DNA from 3 places in the Herbaspirillum sp. WKF16 genome. Region 2 is predicted to be linked to each of the others. Evidence: riboswitches for the same ligand, from Rfam matches in the RefSeq annotation. Region 2 holds a riboswitch; each other region holds the start of a gene.

Region 1 (6,128 bases), 2.3 Mb from region 2:
TGACGGCAACGCTGGGCGCGATCGTGCTGCTGGTGATCGTGCGGGCCTTCTCGCGACGCGCCTGACGCTGCCGTCGCCGCACCCTGAACAATGCGCCCGAGGCTTGCGCCCGGGCGCATTTTCTTCGTGCGCGGGGCGGCAGCCGTTACAATGCCCGCCGTCATGGCAATAAAAAGACTGGACTGCCGGTTCGATGAACGTTGAGCTTGGCGGCCTGTCGAAACGCTCAGTTTCCACTCATCAATCGACAAATACATCCCATGAGCAGCGTCAATCCACTGGCCGGCAAACGCGCGGCGCCCTCGGCACTGGTCAACCTGCCGGTGCTGATCTCCAACTACTACAGCCTGCGTCCCGACATGGCGGAGTCCACGCACCGCGTGGCCTTCGGCACCTCCGGCCATCGCGGCAACGCCAACGCGCACAGCTTCAACGAATGGCATGTGCTGGCCATCACCCAGGCCATCTGCGACTACCGGCGCGAGCAGGGCTTCAAGGGCCCGCTGTTCCTGGGCATCGACACCCATGCGCTGTCCGAGCCGGCCTGGCATAGCGCGCTGGAAGTGCTGGCCGCCAACGAGGTGGTCACCATGCTGGCCGAAGGCAGCCCCTATGCGCCCACGCCGGCGGTGTCGCACGCCATCCTCTGCCACAACCGCGTGCATCGCGACGCGCTGGCCGACGGCATCGTGGTCACGCCTTCGCACAACCCGCCCGACAACGGCGGCTTCAAGTACAACATGCCCAACGGCGGCCCGTCGGACTCCAACGTCACCGGCTGGATCGAGAAGCGCGCCAACGGCTACCTGGAAAAGCAACTGGAAGGCGTACGGCGCGTCACCTTCGAGAAAGCCATCAAGGCCGGTACCACGCGCCGTTATGACTACCTCGACAACTACGTCGGCGACCTGCCCAACATCATCGACCTGTCAGCCATCGCCGGCGCCAATGTCAAGATCGGGGTGGATCCGCTGGGCGGGGCAGGCGTGCATTACTGGTCGGCCATCGCCGACCGCTACAAGCTGAACCTGGAAGTGGTCAACACCGAGGTCGACGCCGCCTTCCGTTTCGTGCCGCAGGACTGGGACGGGCAGATCCGCATGGATCCGTCCTCGCCCTATGCGATGAGCGAGCTGATCGCGCTGAAGGAGCGCTTCGACGTCGCGCTGGCCTGCGACACCGACCATGATCGCCACGGCGTCATCGCCAAGAGCAGCGGCCTGCTGCCGGCCAACAGCTACCTTTCCACGGCGGTGTACTACCTGTTCCGCCATCGTCCCGCCTGGGGCGCCGGCGCCGCCATCGGCAAGACCCTGGTGTCGAGCCAGATGATCAACCGCGTGGCCGACCACCTCGGCCGCAAGCTGCTGGAGATGCCGGTCGGCTTCAAGTGGTTCGTGGACGGCCTGTACGACGGCAGCCTCGGCTTCGGCTGCGAGGAAAGCGCGGGCGCCTCCTTCCTGCGCTTCGACGGCCAGCCGTGGAGCACCGACAAGGACGGCATCACCGCCGCGCTGCTGGCCGCCGAGATGACCGCGCGCACCGGCAACGACCCGGGCCGCATCTACCAAGAGCTGACCCAGCAGCTGGGCGCGCCGCTCAATGGCCGCATCGAGGCCGCCGCCACGCCGGAACAGAAGGCGCGGCTGTCCAGGCTGTCGCCCGAGGATGTCAGCTCGACCGAGCTGGCCGGCGAGCCCATCCGCGAGGTGATGACCACCGCGCCGGCCAACGGCAAGGCGTTCGGCGGCCTCAAGATCGTCACCGACAACGGCTGGTTCGCCGCCCGTCCGTCCGGCACCGAGAGCATCTACAAGATCTACGGCGAGAGCTTCCGCGACCAGGCCCACCTGGACAAGATCTTCGCCGAGGCGCAGGAGATCGTCACGCGCGCGCTCAAGGCCGGCTGATCTCCGGCCTGCCGCCGCCCTGGCGAGAACGCCGGTTGCCCTGGGGCAATCGGCGTTTTTCATTGCGGGCCTGCGGCGGCGCATCGTTTCCGGAGTTCCTACAAGCGAATGCTCCGCTGTCCGGCTGATGCGCCCGGGCCGCGTTCGTAAGATGAAGTTGTTTCCTTTTCATCCCGACTCATCCGTCCAGGATCGCCAGAGAGGGCGGAGGGCCGGACGAAGCGAAACATCCGCCGGCGCAGGCGGGCTACTTGCCGCAGCGCCGCTTCGCTGGAACACATCGAGGCATGGAGGGCCGACATGGATAATCAAGCGCAAGGATCAGCACCATCGCAACCGGCAGCCGCTTTGCTGCGCCGTCCCGGGATTCCGCTGCCGGGCCGCGACGAGCGCGTCGATGTCGCGAAGGGCCCGCGCCCCGAGCGCATACCGTTGTCGCATCTGCCCCGTACGCCGCAAAAGCCGGTGCTGGAAACCGAGGAATTCCGCGTCGTCGAACCGGATGGTTCGGAAGATCCGGGCGCCAGCGCCGACGATGGTCTTGGGCCCGAACCGCCGGCCGACGATGTCGACGGACCGCGGCGCAAGGGCGCTTGATCCTGGCGGCGCCAGCGGCCGCCCTTTTTCAGGAGACGCACATGCACAAGCCACAGGACGTGCCGCCGGTCGAAGTGCCGCCGCTGGATCCCACGCCGCCGCAAGACCCGATTCCCCATCAACATCCGAGCGGCGCTTAGGTCATCGAGCCGCCAACGCAGGAGGCCCACATTGAAGCCAGCATTCCACACGCCCCAGGAGACGCCGCCGACGCACGATCCTCACCTGCCGCCGCCGGAGTTGCCCGACGACGATCCCATTCCGGTCGAGGATCCGCCGCTCAACCCGCGTCCCTCGGACAAGCCTATCCGCATGTAATGGAAAACCCGGCACGCCGCGCCGCGGCTGCCGGCAGCCGCTGTTCCGCACAGAGGAGCTTGCCATGCGCCATCCTGCTTCCCCCATCCCGGATTTCGCCCAGATCTTCGGCGCCGGCGTAGGCTCGGTCGAGTTGACGCCGGTCGCCCCCGGCGCGGCCGCGCCGCAGCCGGGCGGCCCCATCGACAAGGAAATCCGTCGCATCAACAGCGCGCACCAGCCCGAGGTGCGCGAAGTCGCCTCCGACAACGAGATCGGCCGCGACATCGTCGACGACGATGCGCGCCGCCTGGCCGCGCAGCAGCGTTCGGTGCGCAAGCATGAGCGCAGCCGCGGACGGTAGGCCGCCGGGAATCTTTTTGTTGTCCTTGCGGCAATCTTTCGTCGCCTGCGCTCCCGTCTGCGGTTGCCCCAACACCCCGCGCCCTTTATACTGCGCGCCATAGCATTGCTTCTGGTATCCCGCGCGCAGCCGCGCCAGGGATTGAAACGGGAAGCCGGTGCGGCCCGCCCGAACGCGGCGGCCCATTCCGGCGCTGCCCCCGCAACGGTAAGCGAGGAAGGACACGCAGCACGCCACTGTGCCCACGCATGGGAAGGCGCTTGTCCGCGAAGCCCCAGGCTTCATCCCGCGAGCCCGGAGACCGGCCCGAAGCGAATTCTGAATTGCATCGCGGAGGGCGATCGTACGGACAGCTTCCCTTATCCCGGTGACATCCACCCAGCCGCCCCGCATGGACGGCGCACCGGGACATGGGCGCCTTCGCCGTCGGCCTTTCGCTTCACCCATCCAGACTAGGGAAGAAGAACATGGCCAGCACATCCGGCATCAATCCGAGCAGCACCCTCGATCACGCGCAGGCCGGCGGCAATGTCCTGCGCGACCGCATCGCCCCTTCGCTGCTGGCTTTCGCCCTGGGTGCGGCGCTGATCTACGGCGCCGGCTTCGCCTCCAAGGTCGAGCTGCACAACGCCGCCCACGACGGCCGCCACTCGGCCGGCTTCCCCTGCCACTGAGGACCGCGCATGAACTGGACGATTTTCCGGCGCATGGCGTCGGCCGTGGTCATTGCCGGCGCGCTGTCGGGCATCCTGCTTTCGGGCGTGCAGCAACTGCAGGTGGAAAAGATCATCCTCAAGGCCGAGGAGTACGAAAAGGCCGGCGAGGCCGCCGAGCACGCGCACCAGCATGACGCAGCAGCCCCGGCGGCAGCGGCCGGCCACGAGCATGAGCACGGCCATGACGCCGACGAATGGGAGCCTGCCGACGGCGCCGAGCGCACCGGCTACACCGTGCTGGCCAATGTCAGCATGGCGATCGGCTTTGCCCTGATGCTGGTGGCGGCAATCGCCGTCAGCGGCCGCCAGGTCGGCTGGCGCAGCGGCCTGCTGTGGGGCCTGGCCGGCTACCTGGTGTTCTTCGTCGCGCCTTCCCTGGGGCTGCCGCCGGAAGTGCCGGGCACGCTGGCAGCGCCCCTGCATGCGCGCCAGCTGTGGTGGGTGATGACCGCCGGCATGACCGCCGTCGGCCTGGGCGCCATCGTCTATGCACGCGCCTGGCCATGGAAGTTGCTCGGCGCGCTGGTGCTGGTGGTGCCGCACGTGATCGGCGCGCCGCAGCCGGAAACGCACGGCGGCGTCGCGCCGGAAGAACTGGCGCAGGCCTTCATCCACGCCACCGCCATCGCCAACGCCGTGTTCTGGCTGGCGCTGGGCGGGCTGACCGGATTCTTCTACCGCAGGTTCGGCTGAAGCGAGCCGGCGGCTGCATCGGATGCGGCGGCAAGGGGCCTGGTGGCTCCTGCCGCCGCAACGCATTTGAGAGCGCATGGCTGCGGCAGGCCCTGATGGCGCTGAACGACACTGGCCCCCTGCTTTCGCAGGGGCGACGGAGATCGGGTGACAGGCTACCGGTCGTCCCTGCGAAAGCAGGGGCCCAGCGACGTTGACGGCAGGTGCAACAGCGCAGGAAAGCAGCAAGAGCAGGTCAAGCCCCTTTATTAAAGATTGACGCAATGAGAACCCATACCCGCCACGTGCTGATGTGCGTGGGCCCGCGCTGCACCGAGAACGGCGTGCTGGCCGAGTCCATGTTCGCCGTACTGGGCGAGCAGATCGATGCCCGTCCCGAGCTGCGCGTCAAGCGCACCCGCACCCATTGCATGGTGGCTTGCAAGGCGCAGGCGCCGGTGGTGGTGGTGTATCCGGAAGGCGTGTGGTACCGCTGCGAGGATGCCCGCGCCGTCGAGCGCGTGGTGGTCGAACACCTTGAAGGCGGGCGCGAAGTCAGCGACCTGATCTTCCACCGCCTGGGCACGGGCGACGTCAATCCCGAACCGGAGAACACCGATGCCTGATGCCTCGGCCCGCATCGCGCTGCTCACGCACGCGCCTACCGACCTGTCCATGCTGGCCAGCGCGCGCGCCCAGCTTCCCGACGACTTCCCGGCCGTGGCCGGTCATGACCTGCAGCGCCTGCAGGGCGATACCGACGACGACGGCAATCCGCGCCGCACCCTGGCCGGCCTGCTGCGCGGCGAGCTCGCCGGCGCCGGCGTGATCGTGCTGCGGGTGCTGGGCAACCTGGGCGCGGTGGCCGGCTTCCCCGAGCTGCTGCGCACCGTGCGCGCCGAGGGACGTCACCTGATCGTGCTGTCCGGCGCCGGCGAACCCGACGCCGAGCTGGCCGCCGCCTCGACCGCGCCGGCCGATGTCCAGCAGCAGGCGCTGGCCTATTTCAACGGCGGCGGCAGCGTCAACCTGGCGCAACTGCTGCGCTGCCTGTCGGACCGGCTGCTCTTGAGCGGCTACGGCTACGAACCCGCGCAAGCCTTGCCCGAGCACGGCATCCATCATCCCGACCTGGAGCCGGGCGCCACGCTGGACGACTGGCTGGCGCTGCGGGCCCGGGCGCCGGCCGGCAAGCCCGCAGTGGGCATCGTGTTCTATCGCGCGCACTGGCTGTCGGGCAACACCCGCTTCGTCGAGGCCCTGGCGGCGGCGCTGGAGGCGCGTGGCATGGACGTGCTGCCGGTGTTCACCTCGTCGTTGCGCGCCTCGAATGCCGGGCGCGAGGAACTGCCGCCGGCGCTGCGCTACTTCGGCGGCGCCGATGGCGCCGCGCCGCATGTGGACCTGCTGATCAACACCACCTCCTTCGCCATGGGCGAGATCACCGCCGGGGGCGTCACGCCGGCCGGCTGGTCGGTGTCGGTGCTGGAACGGCTGGGCCTGCCGGTGCTGCAGGCCATGACCAGCGGCATGACCCGGGCCCAGTGGGAGCAGTCCACGCGCGGCATGAAT
Region 2 (6,128 bases):
CACCAGGCGATCGGCGAAGCGCGCCGCCAGCGCCAGGTCATGGATCGCCACCAGCATGGCCGCGCCGCGCGTGCGCGCGATCTCGCGCACGGCTTGCATGACCTCCACCTGATGGCGCAGGTCGAGGTCGCTGGTGGGTTCGTCCAGCAGCATCAGGCGCCCTTCCTGGGCAATGGCGCGCGCCAGCATCACGCGCTGGCGTTCGCCGCCGCTCAGTTGGTCCACCGCGCGCAAGGCCAGGTCCTGCAGGCGCAGGCGCTCGATGGCGCGCAGCGCGACGTCGAGGTCATGCGCCGCGCTGCCGCCGCGCCGGTGCGGCGCGCGGCCCAGCAAGACCATGTCGATCACGCGCAGCGCCATGGCGCTGCCGGCCTGCTGCGGCACCCAGGACACCGCCCGCGCCAGCTCGCGCGGCGCCATCGCGACGGCGTCGCGGCCGTCGATGGCGATGCGGCCCCGGTAACGTCCGGCGATCTGGTTCACGCAGCGCAGCAGCGTGCTCTTGCCGGCGCCGTTGGGCCCCAGCAGCGCCACCACTTCGCCGGGCGCGGCGTCGAGGCTGACGCCGGCCAGGATCTCGCGCGCGCCGAGGCGATAACGCAGGGAATCGATGGCCAGCATCACAGCTCTCCCTTGTGGCGGCTCGACAGCAGCAGGTGCAGGAACAGCGGCACGCCGATGTAGGCCACCACGATGCCGACCGGGATGATCACCGGCGCAAACAGCAGCCGCCCCGCCATGTCGGCCGCCAGCACCAGCAGCGCGCCGATGGCCGCCGAGACCGGCAGCAGCCAGCGGTGGTCGCCGCCGGCCAGCAGGCGCGCGATGTGCGGCGCCACCAGGCCGACGAAGCCGATCACGCCGGTGAAGCTGACGATGGCGGCGGTACTCATGACCGCCGCCACCGTCACCACGGTGCGCACGCGGCGCACCGAAAATCCCAGCGCCGCCGCAGTCTCGTCGCCGCCGGCGGCGAAGGCGTTGAGCGCCCAGGCATGCGCCAGCAGCACCGGCGCGCACAGTAGCAGGACCACGCCGGCCACGGCCAGCTCGCGCCAGGTGATGCCGTTCAACGAACCGAAGCTCCATTGCACGATGGCGGCCAACTGCTGCTCGCTGGCGACGAACTGCACGCTGGCGGTGAGCGCGCCGAACAGGTAGGTGAGGCCGACGCCGCCCAGCACCAGCATGGTGGCGGAGACCCCGCGCAAGGCCGCGAACGCCAGCACCATGGCCGCGCAGCCGACCGCGCAGGCGAACGCCGCGGCCACGATCAGGTAAGGCCCCAGGGCTTGCCCGCCCGCGCCCGCCAATATCGCCAGCGAAGCGCCGAAGGCCGCGGCCGGCGAGATGCCCACGGTGTACGGGCTGACCAGGGGATTGCGGGTGATGCCCTGCATGGCCGCGCCCGACAGCGCCAGCCCGGCGCCGGCCACCAGCGCCATCAGCCCACGCGGCAGGCGCAGCTCCAGCAGCACGGCGCGCTGCGCCTCGGGCACATCGACATCGAGCAGCGGCGAGAGCAGGATGCGCAGCGCCGTGCCCGGCCCCAGGCCGCGCGCGCCCAGGCATAGCGAGGCCAGCAGCAACAGCGCCAGCAGCGCGACGGACAGCGCCGCCAGCGCCAGCCGGCGCCGGCGTTCGCGCCGCAGGCCCTGGACCAGCGCGCTCATTTGCGCAACTCCGCCAGCGACACCGAATAGCCGCCCGGCGCCGGCACGTCCTGGAACTGCTCCAGCCAGGCCTTCATCGCCTGCTCGGGATCGACGTCGGTGAAGCGCTCCGGATACAGCCACTTGGCGATCTGCAGCGCGCCGATGATCTTGGAGCAGGCGCCCGCCAGGTAGTAGCTGATGTGGTAGACCTGGCCGCTTCGCACTGCCGGCAGGCCGGCAAAACCGGGCCGCGCGGCGATGCCCTGCAAAACCTGCGCCGAGAACGCGCGCGGATGCGGCAGGTATTGCGCCGGCTCCAGCTTGACGATGACTTCCGGCCGGCGCGCGATGACTTCCTCCGGGTCGACCGAGAAGCCCTGCACCGTGCCGCGCGCCGACGACTGGCCGGCGATCTCGACATCGCCGAAGACATTCTGCCCGCCGCCCAGCTCCACCATGTCGTGCCAACCCGAGCCCTTGAGCAGGGTCTTGTAGTTGCCGACCTCCTCGATGTAGACGCGCTTGCGCGCCACGCCCTTGAGGCGCTGCGCCAGCAACTCGCGGTAGCCGCGATAGAAGGCGTTGAGCTTCTCGGCGCGCTGCGGCTGGCCGAACAGGCGACCCAGCAGGCTGACGTTCTGCTCGTGCTTGAGCACGTCCCAGGCGGTGACCACCACGACCGCGATATGGAAGCGCCCCAGCACCTCGGCGGCCTTCTGCCAATCGCTGTTGCGCGGGAAGAAGACCGCCTGCGGACGCAGCGCGACGATGGCCTCGTAGTTGGGACTGGACTGCCCCTGTCCGGCCAGCATGTCCGGGGTGACGGTGGGCCAATACTCCTTGCCGCGCGCCGAGTCGATGTCCACGCCGACCACCGCCGGCATGCCGCCGACGGCGCGCACGAACTCGGTGGTGTAGCGGTTGAACACTACTACGCGCGTCAGCGGCGCCGGCAGCGCCAGCTCGCGGCCGACGTCGTCGCGGAAATGCAGCTTGCCGCCCTGCTGGCCGAGGATGGCCGGATCGCCGGCCTGCACGGGCGCCGCCAGCAGCGCCGCGCAGGCCAGCAGCAGGGCTGCCAGCCAGGCGACCGGCGAGACGGCCTCAGAACGCATAGTTCATGGTCAGCGTGTAGCTGCGCGGCGCGCCCAGGATCCACTGGGTCGAGGAGCCGGCATAGGTCGATGCGGCGTAGACCTTGTCGGCCAGGTTGTCGATGCGCAGATCGACCTTCAGGCGCTCGTTGGCGCGCCAGGCCAGGCCCGCGTCCAGCACGGTGTAGGCCGGCAGGCGATACAGCTGGGCGTTGTCCGAGTAGCGGTCGCTGACGTAGTGGGCGCCGGTGCGCGCTTCCCATTGCGGCATGAAGCTCCATGCCACGAACAGGTTGCCGGTGCGCTTGGGCACGAACTGCGGACGATAGCCGCGCAGCGAGCTCAGCTTGCCGGCGACGCTGGCGTTGAAGTCGTCGAACTGCGCCTGCAGCACCGAGGCGTTGGCTTCGATGCGCCAGTCGCGGCTGGGCTTGAAGGCGATCGAGGCCTCCAGGCCGCGCGAGGATTGCTGGCCGACGGTGTCCGAAAGCGCGCTGTTGTTGATGTTGGGCGTGAGCAGGTTGGTCTTGATGATGCGGTAGGCGGCCAGCGTCCAGTCCAGCTTGCCGTCCCACAGCGACTGCTTCACGCCCGCTTCCACCTGCTTGCCGCGCGAGACCGCGTACTGCATCTGCGAGGCGCCGATGCTGGCCAGCGAGGTGGCCGGGTCGGAGGCCACCGCGTACTGGGCATACAGCGAGAGGTCGCGCGCCGGGGTGAACACCACGCCCGTGTTCCATGAGGCGGCGTTGATGTTGCCCGAGGCGCGGGCGCCGGTGAGGATATCGTCGCGCCTGGTCTGGTAGTTGTCGCCGCGCACGCCGCCGCTGACCGACCAGCGCTCGGCCAACTGGTAGCGGTCCTGCAGGAACAGGCCGGCCTGGTCCAGCGTCAGGCGGTACAGGTAGCGCATGGCCGCGGTGGTGCCTTGCGCGAATGTGCCCGGCGCAAAGGAAGACGCATTGACCGTGGTCGAGCCCGGGAAATTGCCCGAGGTATTGGTGTTGTCGTTGCGGTCGTAGACCGAGCGGTTGACGTCGAAGCCCACCACCAGCTGGTTTTTCCGTCCCAGCAGCTGGCTGTCGACGGTTGCGTAGCCATGGTCGCCGTATTGCGTCTGGTAGCCGATGATGTCGCGGTAGTTGGAACGCGCCACGTTGCCGGTGACCGGATTGTAGGTGTAGGTATAGGTCTCCTTGTAGCGGCGGTCGTGCTTGATCAGGTAGAGGTCGTTGTTGAGCACCACGTCCGGCGAGAGCTGATAGCGCGCGCGCAGGTAGGTGCGGTTCTCGGTGAAGCGCACCTGGGCGTCGTCGACGTTGAAGTTGCGGTAGCGCAGGCCGGGCACGAGGCTGCCGTTGGCGATCGGCGTGCCTTCGTAGCTGCCGGGATGGATGTCGCCGTAGTCGTTGGACAGGGTTAGCGTCAGGTCTTGCGTGGCCCGCCAGGCCAGCGCCGCCGACACCGCCAGGCTATCGCTGCGGCCGCGCTCCATCCAGCCGTCCGAGCCGGTGTGGCTGGCGTTGATGCGGTAGGCCCACTGCTCGTTCAACGGCCCGGCGCTGTCGATGGCCTGGCGCCAGGTGCCGAAGGAACCGGCCGACAATTGCACTTCGTTGGACGACTTGTCGAAGTCGGGCTTCTTGGGCACCACGTTGACGGCGCCGCCGACGAAGCCGGTGCCGTACAGCACCGAGGCCGGGCCGTTGAGGAACTCCACGCGCTCCACGTTCCACGGGTCGAACGGGAAGGTCACCACGCCGCCGGCGTTGTAGAGCTGCAGGCCGTCGTAGAGCTGCGAGATCGAGTTGGGGCCGTAGAAGCCGCGCGCCGACAACGAGTTGTTGCCATTGCCGGAGAACGGCACCGAAGTGATGCCGGGGGCGCGCGTCTGCGCATCCAGCAGGCTCTGGTAGCCGCGCTCGCGGATGGTGTCGCCGGAGATCACCGTCACGCTGGCCGGGGTTTCCAGGGGCGTGAGTTCAAGCCGGCCGCCGGCCGTGCCGGCCTTCTTGAGATCGCTCTCGTTGCGGGTCGAGACCACGATCTCGGGCAGCGCGTCGGCGTCGCCGGCCTGCGCCCAGGCCTGGGCGCCGCCCATGGCCGAGCAGGCCCCGGCCAGCGCGATGGCCAGGCGCTTGCGCAGCAGGCCCCTGGATGAATGGATGTGCGCGCCCGCGGGCGCCTTGCCGGTGTGCTTCTTCATTGCCGCTTCCTGTTGGTGGCCGCCGGTCGTGCCGGGACGGCCGTTTCTTGTGGAGCGCGCCTCCCCGCGCGCTGCGATCAAGGGAAACAGGCAACGGTAGCCGGTGCGACAGCCAGGGCGAAGAAGCAAGCGATCGGCGCGCAAGCGCATGCGCGCGCATGACGCAACGCGAGGCCGCAAAAAGCCCCGCGCCGTCAGGCACGCTGTTCATCTTGTTCGGAAACTGATCGATTTCGCCAGGCAGTCGCGACACACCCCGGTCGCCTGCGTCCATCCGTCCTGGCCGGTATCCGGGCTGACAGGACCGATCGCCACGCCTTCCCATGCAGCCAGGCTGCACAGTGGACTTTGGAAGCGACCTGCCGCATCGATGGATGCGGCGCCTGTCTTACCGTTGCGGGGGCAGCACACGTTGACCGCCGATGACGCCGGCGCGTGTTTCCCGTTTAACTGCGGCCGGGATTGAAGAGTCGGCCGCGAGCACCAAAACGCGCGTATGTTACCCGCGATGGGGCCGACGGCGCAACGCACGGCGTTGCGCCGTTGCGGCGATTCCGCGCCGGGCATGAAAAAGCCCGCGCGAGCGCGGGCCGATGACAGGCGATGCGTTTGCCTCAGGCGCCGATGTGTTCGTAGAGGATGGCCGCGCCCACGCCGATCAGCACGACCCCGCCGATGATCTCGGCGCGCTTGCCGACGATGCCGCCCAGCATGCGTCCCACCAGCACGCCGATGGTCACCATGAGGGTGGTGGCCAGGCCGATCAGCAGCGAGGCCTCGAGGATGCTGACGTCGACGAAGGCCAGGCCCACGCCCACCGCCATGGCGTCGATGCTGGTGGCCACCGCGGTCAGCGCCAGCATCAGCACCGATTGCTTCTGCGGCTCGGGCGCGGCTTCTTCATCGGCGCCGCCCAGGCCTTCGCGGATCATGCGCGCACCCAGCACCAGCAGCAGCACGAAGGCGATCCAGTGATCCCATTGGGCCACCCACTTGGTGGCGACCGAACCGGCGAACCAGCCGATCAGCGGGGTGATGGCTTCGATCACGCCGAACAGCAGGCCGATGCGCAAGGCTTGCAGGAAACGCGGCTTGTGCATCGCTGCGCCCTTGCCGATGGCGGCGGCGAAGGCGTCGGTAGACATCGCGAAGGCGAGCAGGACGAGTGCGGGG
Region 3 (6,128 bases), 880 kb from region 2:
ATCGAAGGGCGTCCGCTGCGGCGCGAGCCGCGCATCATCGACGAGGGCGACTACATCCTGCCCGGCTTCATCGACCTGCACGTGCACGGCGGCGGCGGGCGCGACGTGATGGAAGGCGGCGACGCGGTCGATACCCTGACCCGGCTGCATGCGCGCCACGGCACCACCAGCCTCTTGGCCACCACCATGACGGCGCCGCTGGACGAGCTGGAGCGCGCACTCAAGGCGGTCGGCGCGGCCTGCCGCGAACGCGCCGCCGGCCGCGCGCGCATCCTCGGCGTGCACCTGGAAGGACCCTACATCAATCCCGGCAAGCTGGGCGCGCAGCCCGACTTCGCCATCGAGGCATCACTGGAACAGGTCGACTACCTCAACAGCCTGGCGCCCCTGAAGCTGATCACCATCGCGCCGGAAGTCGACGGCCACCTGAAGCTGGTCTGCAAGCTGGCCAACCGCGGCCTGAAGGTGCAGATCGGCCATACGCTGGGCAGCTACGACGACGGCGTGGCGGCGCTGGCGCACGGCGCCTCGGGCTTCACCCATTTGTTCAACGCGATGAGCGGCTTCCACCATCGCGAGCCCGGCATGGCCGGCGCCGCACTGGCCCACGCCAAGTACGCCGAACTGATTCCCGACCTGCTGCACGTGCATCCCGGCGCCATCCGCGCCGCGCTGCGCGCCATCCCGCGCCTGTACTGCGTGACCGACTCCACCGCCGCGGCCGGGATGCCCGACGGCGACTACGCGCTGGGCCGCCAGGTGGTGCACAAGTGCGCCGGCGGCGTGCGCCTGGACGACGGCACGCTGGCCGGCAGCATCCTGACCATGGACCAGGCGCTGCGCAACCTGGTGTCGCTGGGCCTGGACGTGGCCGAAGCCTCGCTGCGCACCTCGACCTATCCGGCCGACTATCTCGGCCTGGCCGATCGCGGCCGCCTCACCGCCGGCTGCCATGCCGACATCATCGTGATGGACCGGCAATTCGCCATCAAGGCCGTTTATGTGGAAGGAGAAAAGATTGACCTCGCCGATGCCTGACCAATCGCAGATGCTCAAGGAAGCGCGCTCGGCCGCCGACCACGTGGCCGTGCAGCTCACGCGCGAGCGCGAACGCTACGCCGAACTGGGACGCCGGCTGCGCGCCGCGCCGCCCTCCGGCATCGTCACCGTGGCGCGCGGCAGCTCCGACCACGCGGCCGGCTATTGCGCCTACCTGACCATGGCGCGCCTGGGCCACATCGTGGCCTCGCTGCCGATGTCGCTGGTGACGCTGAACCGCGCGCCGCTGATCGCCAGGAACGCGCTAGCCATCGCCATCTCGCAGTCGGGCCAGAGCCCGGACGTGGTGGAGCCGATCCGTTATTTCCGCGAGGGCGGCGCCACCACGGTGGCGCTGGTCAACAACGCCGACTCGCCGCTGGCGCGGGCCGCCGAGTGGAGCATCCCGCTGCATGCCGGCATCGAGTCCAGCGTGGCGGCCACCAAGAGCTTCATCGCCAGCCTGGTGGCCGGCGCCCTGTTCGCCGGCCACTGGCAGGACGACAGCGCCTTCCTGCAGGCGCTGGACCGCCTGCCCGACGCCTTGCGGAGCGCCGCCGACTGCGACTGGTCGACCGCCGTGGAGTCCTTGTCCGGCAGCGACCGCATCATGGTGGTGGGACGCGGCATCGGCTTCCCGCTGGCGCTGGAAGCGGCGCTCAAGTGCAAGGAGACCTGCGCCATCCAGGCCGAGGCCTTCAGCGGCGCCGAGATCAAGCACGGCCCGATGGCCCTGATCGACGATGGCTATCCGCTCTTGATGTTCGCCGTGCGCGGCCCCAGCCAGGCCGGCATGGTGCAGCTGGCCGACGAGATGCGCCACCGCGGCGCCAAGGTGCTGCTGGCGGCGCCCGCCGACATCCCGCAGCGCGACCTGACGCTGCCGGTGGCGGCCACGCCCGACCTCGACCCCATCGTCGCGATCCAGGCCTTCTACGTGATGGCGGCGCAGCTGTCGGCGGCGCGCGGTATGGACGCCGACCGCCCGCGCCACCTCAACAAGGTGACCCGGACCAGCTAGGCGGCGACATAGGCCATGGTGGCCTGCATCAGCGCCACCACCTTGGCCGCGCCGCCGGCATGCGCCAGCACTTCGCCGCTGCACACCGCCAGCGAGCGACCGGCGTTCTGCACGCGGCCGATGGCGACGAAGCGCTCGCCGATGGCCGGCCGCACGAAGTTGACCTTGAACTCCACGGTGACCACCTCGCAGCCGGCCGGAGCGCGCGTCAGCGCCGCGTAGCCGCAGGCGTTGTCGAGGATGGTGGTGGTCGCGCCGGCATGATGGAAGCCCTGCTGCTGCGACAGGTGGCGGGAGAACGGCAGTTCTATCCTGACCTCGCCGTCTTCCACCGAGGCCAGCTGCGCTCCCAGGGTGGCCATCAAACCCTGGGCGGCAAAACTGGCGGCGATGCGTTGCTTGATGTCGTTCATCCGGTGTCTCCTCCCCTGTTGGTGTTGTTGCATGATGCCGGCCCGCCAGCATAGCGAATATTGGCTGGCGCAGCCTTAACAGGTAACATAGCCGCCGTTTTGGTGCTCGCGGCCGACTCTTCAATCCCGGCCGCAGTTAAACGGGAAACACGCGCCGGCGTCATCGGCGGTCAACGTGTGCTGCCCCCGCAACGGTAAGACAGGCGCCGCGTCCATCGATGCGGCAGGTCGCTTCCAAAGTCCACTGTGCAGCCTGGCTGCATGGGAAGGCGTGGCGATCGGTCCTGTCAGCCCGGATACCGGCCAGGACGGATGGACGCAGGCGACCGGGGTGTGTCGCGACTGCCTGGCAAGACCAATCGTTTCCCGACAAAGATAAAGAGCGCCTGACGGCGCGGGATCTCCCGTGGCCCCGCCGCGCGCATGTCCGTCCACGCGGTTGCCTTGCTTCGGCCGTTGCCCAAGCCTTCGACGCCTGCTCCCTTGATCGCGGCGCGCGGGGAGGCGCGCTCCACAAGAAACGGCCGTCCCGGCGCGACCGGCGGCCACCAACGGGAAGCAAGCATGACAAAGCGCAACAAGGCGGCGACGGCCGCACTGGTCCTGGCGGCCTGCCAGGGATGGAACGCCGCCCACGCGGCGGAGGGGGACGGCCTGAACCAGGTCGAGGTGACAGGCAACTACGACAATTCGGTGGGCAGCTCCAGCGCCGCCAGCCAGGGCACGGTCAACGGCGCCCTGATCGCCAATCGGCCCACGCTGCGCACCGGCGAGATCCTGGAGTTCGTGCCCGGCATGATCGTCACCCAGCACAGCGGCGACGGCAAGGCCAACCAGTATTTCCTGCGCGGCTTCAACCTCGACCACGGCACCGATTTCGCCACCTACATCGACGGCATGCCGGTCAACATGCGCACGCACGCGCACGGCCAGGGCTACACCGACATCAACTTCCTGATCCCGGAGCTGGTGGAGCGCATCGACTACAAGAAAGGCCCCTACTTCGCCGACGAGGGCGACTTCGCCTCGGCCGGCGCGGCCCACCTGCGGCTGGCCAATACCCTGCCGCAGGGTATCGCCTCGCTCTCGGCGGGCGCGCACGGCTACCAGCGCGCGGTGCTGGCGGACTCCTTCGCTGCCGGCAATGGCAAGCTGCTGTACGGGCTGGAAGTCACCCGCAACAACGGCCCCTGGGACAATGCCGAGGCCGAGCGCAAGTACAGCGGCGCCCTGCGCTACAGCGCAGGCACCCGCGCCGACGGCTACGAGATCACGGCCATGGCCTACAGCAATCGCTGGAACTCCAGCGACCAGATCCCGCAGCGCGCGGTGCAAAGCGGCCAGGTCGGGCGCTTCGGCGCGATCGATCCGAGCGACGGCGGCAACACTTCGCGCTTGAGCCTGTCCTATGCGATGCACAAGCGCGATGCGGACGGCCTGTTCCAGATGAACGCCTACCTGGTGCAATCGAAGCTGGACCTCTACAACGACTTCACCTACTTCCTCGCCAACCCGGGCGGCGGCGACCAGTTCCACCAGAGCGAGAAGCGCCGCATGGCCGGCTTCGACGCCAACCAGACCTGGTTCGGCAAACTGGGGGCGATGGACATGACCAACAAGCTCGGCCTGCAGGGCCGCTACGACTGGCTCTCGCCGGTGGCGCTCTATAACACCACGGCGCGCGAGCAGACCGGCGTGGTCAGCCAGAGCAACGTGCGCGAAGGCAGCATCGGCGCCTACGCCGAGAACACCGTGCAGTGGGCCGACAAGTTCCGCACCATCGCCGGGGTGCGCTACGACGCCTATCGCTTCAACGTCAACAGTAGCATCGCCGGCAACTCCGGCAGCGCCGGCGACCACATCGCCTCGCCCAAGCTGTCGCTGATCTTCGGCCCCTGGGCGCAGACCGAGTACTTCATCAACTACGGCACCGGCTTCCACAGCAACGACGCGCGCGGCACGACCCAGACCCGCCTGCCCAACGGCGACCCGGCCTCGCCAGTGACGCCCCTGGTGCGCACCAAGGGCTACGAGGTCGGCGCGCGCACCGAGATCGTGCCGGGCCTGCAGAGTTCGCTCTCGCTGTGGCGGCTGGATATCGACTCCGAGCTGGTGTTCGTCGGCGATGCCGGCGAGACCCAGGCCAGCCGCGCCAGCAAGCGCTACGGCGTGGAGTGGAACAACCACTACATCGCCAGCGCCTGGCTGATGTTCGACATCGACCTGGCGGCCTCGCGCGCCCGCTACGCGCAGGACGATCCGGCCGGCAACTACATTCCGGGATCGATCGACAAGGTGGCCTCCTTCGGCGTGACGCTGACCGACCTGGGCCGCTGGTCGGGCGCCTTCCAGTTGCGCTACTTCGGCCCGCGGCCGCTGATCGAGGACAACAGCGTGCGTTCGCAATCGACCACCCTGGCCTACGCGCGCGTGGCTTACAAAATCGACGCCAGGACCCGCGTCGGCCTGGACATCTTCAACCTGTTCAACCGCAAGGCCAGCGACATCGATTACTACTACCCGTCGCGCCTGCCGGGCGAAGCCACCGACGGCGTCAACGACATGCACTTCCATCCGGTGGAGCCGCGCACGTTGCGGCTGACGCTGACGCGCAATTTCTGACGTCGTTCGTCCGAACGGAAAAAGCCGCCCGGCCGGGCTAATGCCGTTCAGTTAAGCGCGATGCTCGCTATGCGCCCCGTTCGGGCTGAGTAGGTCCGCAGGACCGTATCGAAGCCTGTTTGCCAAGAGCATCGCCCTAAGCCGCCCTTCGATACGCCGCTAGGCGGCTACTCAGGGCGAACGGAGCTTGACTTCCGACAACCAGAAAATAATGCCGTTCAGTGCTTAACTGAACGGCATTAGCGCCCCGAGGGCGGCTTTTTTCACGCCCGTCGCCGGAACTCAGATCCTGGGAAGATTCGCCGCCAGATAGCGCCCGGGCGTGACGCCGAAGGTGCGCCTGAACAGCGCGATGAAGGCGCTGGCATTGTCGTAGCCCAGCTCCAGCGCGATCGCGGTCACCGATTCGCCGGCGGCCAGCAACTCCAGGGCGCGCAGCAGCCGCGCGCGCTGGCGCCAGGCGGTGAAACTCAATCCGGTCTCGTCGACGAAGCGGCGGCTCAGCGTGCGCGGCGCGAGGTGCGCCCACTGCGCCCATTGCTCCAGCGTGCGGGCATCGTCGGGCCGCTCGACCAGGGCGCCGGCGATGCGCTGCAGGCGAACGTCCTGCGGCATGGGCAGCATGAAGGTATCGGCGGCGGAGGCGCCGATCTCGTCCAGGATCACGCCCGCCACCCGCTTCTGGTCCGGCCGCAGCGGCCCGATATCCCACTCGGCGGCGCGCAGCACGGCCTCGCGCAACAGGGCCGTCATCTCGATCACCTGCGGCTGTCGCGGCAGGCCGCCGCAAGCCTCCGCCGCCACGTAGACGGCCCAGCCCTCGAACGGCCCATGCGAACGCGCGGCATGCAGGTGCGACGGCGGGATCCACACGGCGCGCGTGGTCGGCAGCACCCAGGCGCCCATGCGGGTGCGCACGCTCAGCAGGCCTGAGAGCAGTCCGATCAGTTGCCCCGTGGCGTGGTGGTGCGGCCCCGACTCCCTGGCATCGGCCTGGCGGCCGGCAAGCGCCACCAATGGCGGATCGTCGCCGC

What was found. A riboswitch is a leader RNA that binds a small molecule or an ion and turns the genes downstream of it on or off. The one in region 2 is predicted to bind cobalamin.
Region 1: it holds a riboswitch for cobalamin, as region 2 does, so the genes downstream of both, Herbaro_RS12945 (CbtB domain-containing protein) here and Herbaro_RS02425 (TonB-dependent receptor) in region 2, are expected to answer to the same signal.
Region 3: it holds a riboswitch for cobalamin, as region 2 does, so the genes downstream of both, Herbaro_RS20995 (TonB-dependent receptor) here and Herbaro_RS02425 (TonB-dependent receptor) in region 2, are expected to answer to the same signal.

The regions. Positions count from the first base shown of each region.
Region 1 is NZ_CP118632.1:2,849,905-2,856,032, reverse strand. It holds gene Herbaro_RS12970 (GlsB/YeaQ/YmgE family stress response membrane protein) at 1-65, shown strand, start outside; gene pgm (phosphoglucomutase (alpha-D-glucose-1,6-bisphosphate-dependent)) at 261-1,910, shown strand; gene Herbaro_RS12960 (hypothetical protein) at 2,211-2,507, shown strand; gene Herbaro_RS12955 (hypothetical protein) at 2,679-2,825, shown strand; gene Herbaro_RS12950 (hypothetical protein) at 2,890-3,168, shown strand; cobalamin riboswitch at 3,264-3,492, shown strand; gene Herbaro_RS12945 (CbtB domain-containing protein) at 3,636-3,842, shown strand; gene Herbaro_RS12940 (CbtA family protein) at 3,852-4,577, shown strand; gene Herbaro_RS12935 ((2Fe-2S) ferredoxin domain-containing protein) at 4,841-5,182, shown strand; gene Herbaro_RS12930 (cobaltochelatase subunit CobN) at 5,175-6,128, shown strand, end outside.
Region 2 is NZ_CP118632.1:542,162-548,289, reverse strand. It holds gene Herbaro_RS02440 (ABC transporter ATP-binding protein) at 1-621, opposite strand, end outside; gene Herbaro_RS02435 (FecCD family ABC transporter permease) at 621-1,673, opposite strand; gene Herbaro_RS02430 (ABC transporter substrate-binding protein) at 1,670-2,770, opposite strand; gene Herbaro_RS02425 (TonB-dependent receptor) at 2,760-4,955, opposite strand; cobalamin riboswitch at 5,220-5,458, opposite strand; gene mntP (manganese efflux pump MntP) at 5,570-6,128, opposite strand, start outside.
Region 3 is NZ_CP118632.1:4,649,800-4,655,927, forward strand. It holds gene nagA (N-acetylglucosamine-6-phosphate deacetylase) at 1-1,038, shown strand, start outside; gene Herbaro_RS20985 (SIS domain-containing protein) at 1,049-2,059, shown strand; gene Herbaro_RS20990 (PaaI family thioesterase) at 2,056-2,472, opposite strand; cobalamin riboswitch at 2,556-2,794, shown strand; gene Herbaro_RS20995 (TonB-dependent receptor) at 3,037-5,094, shown strand; gene Herbaro_RS21000 (AraC family transcriptional regulator) at 5,377-6,128, opposite strand, start outside.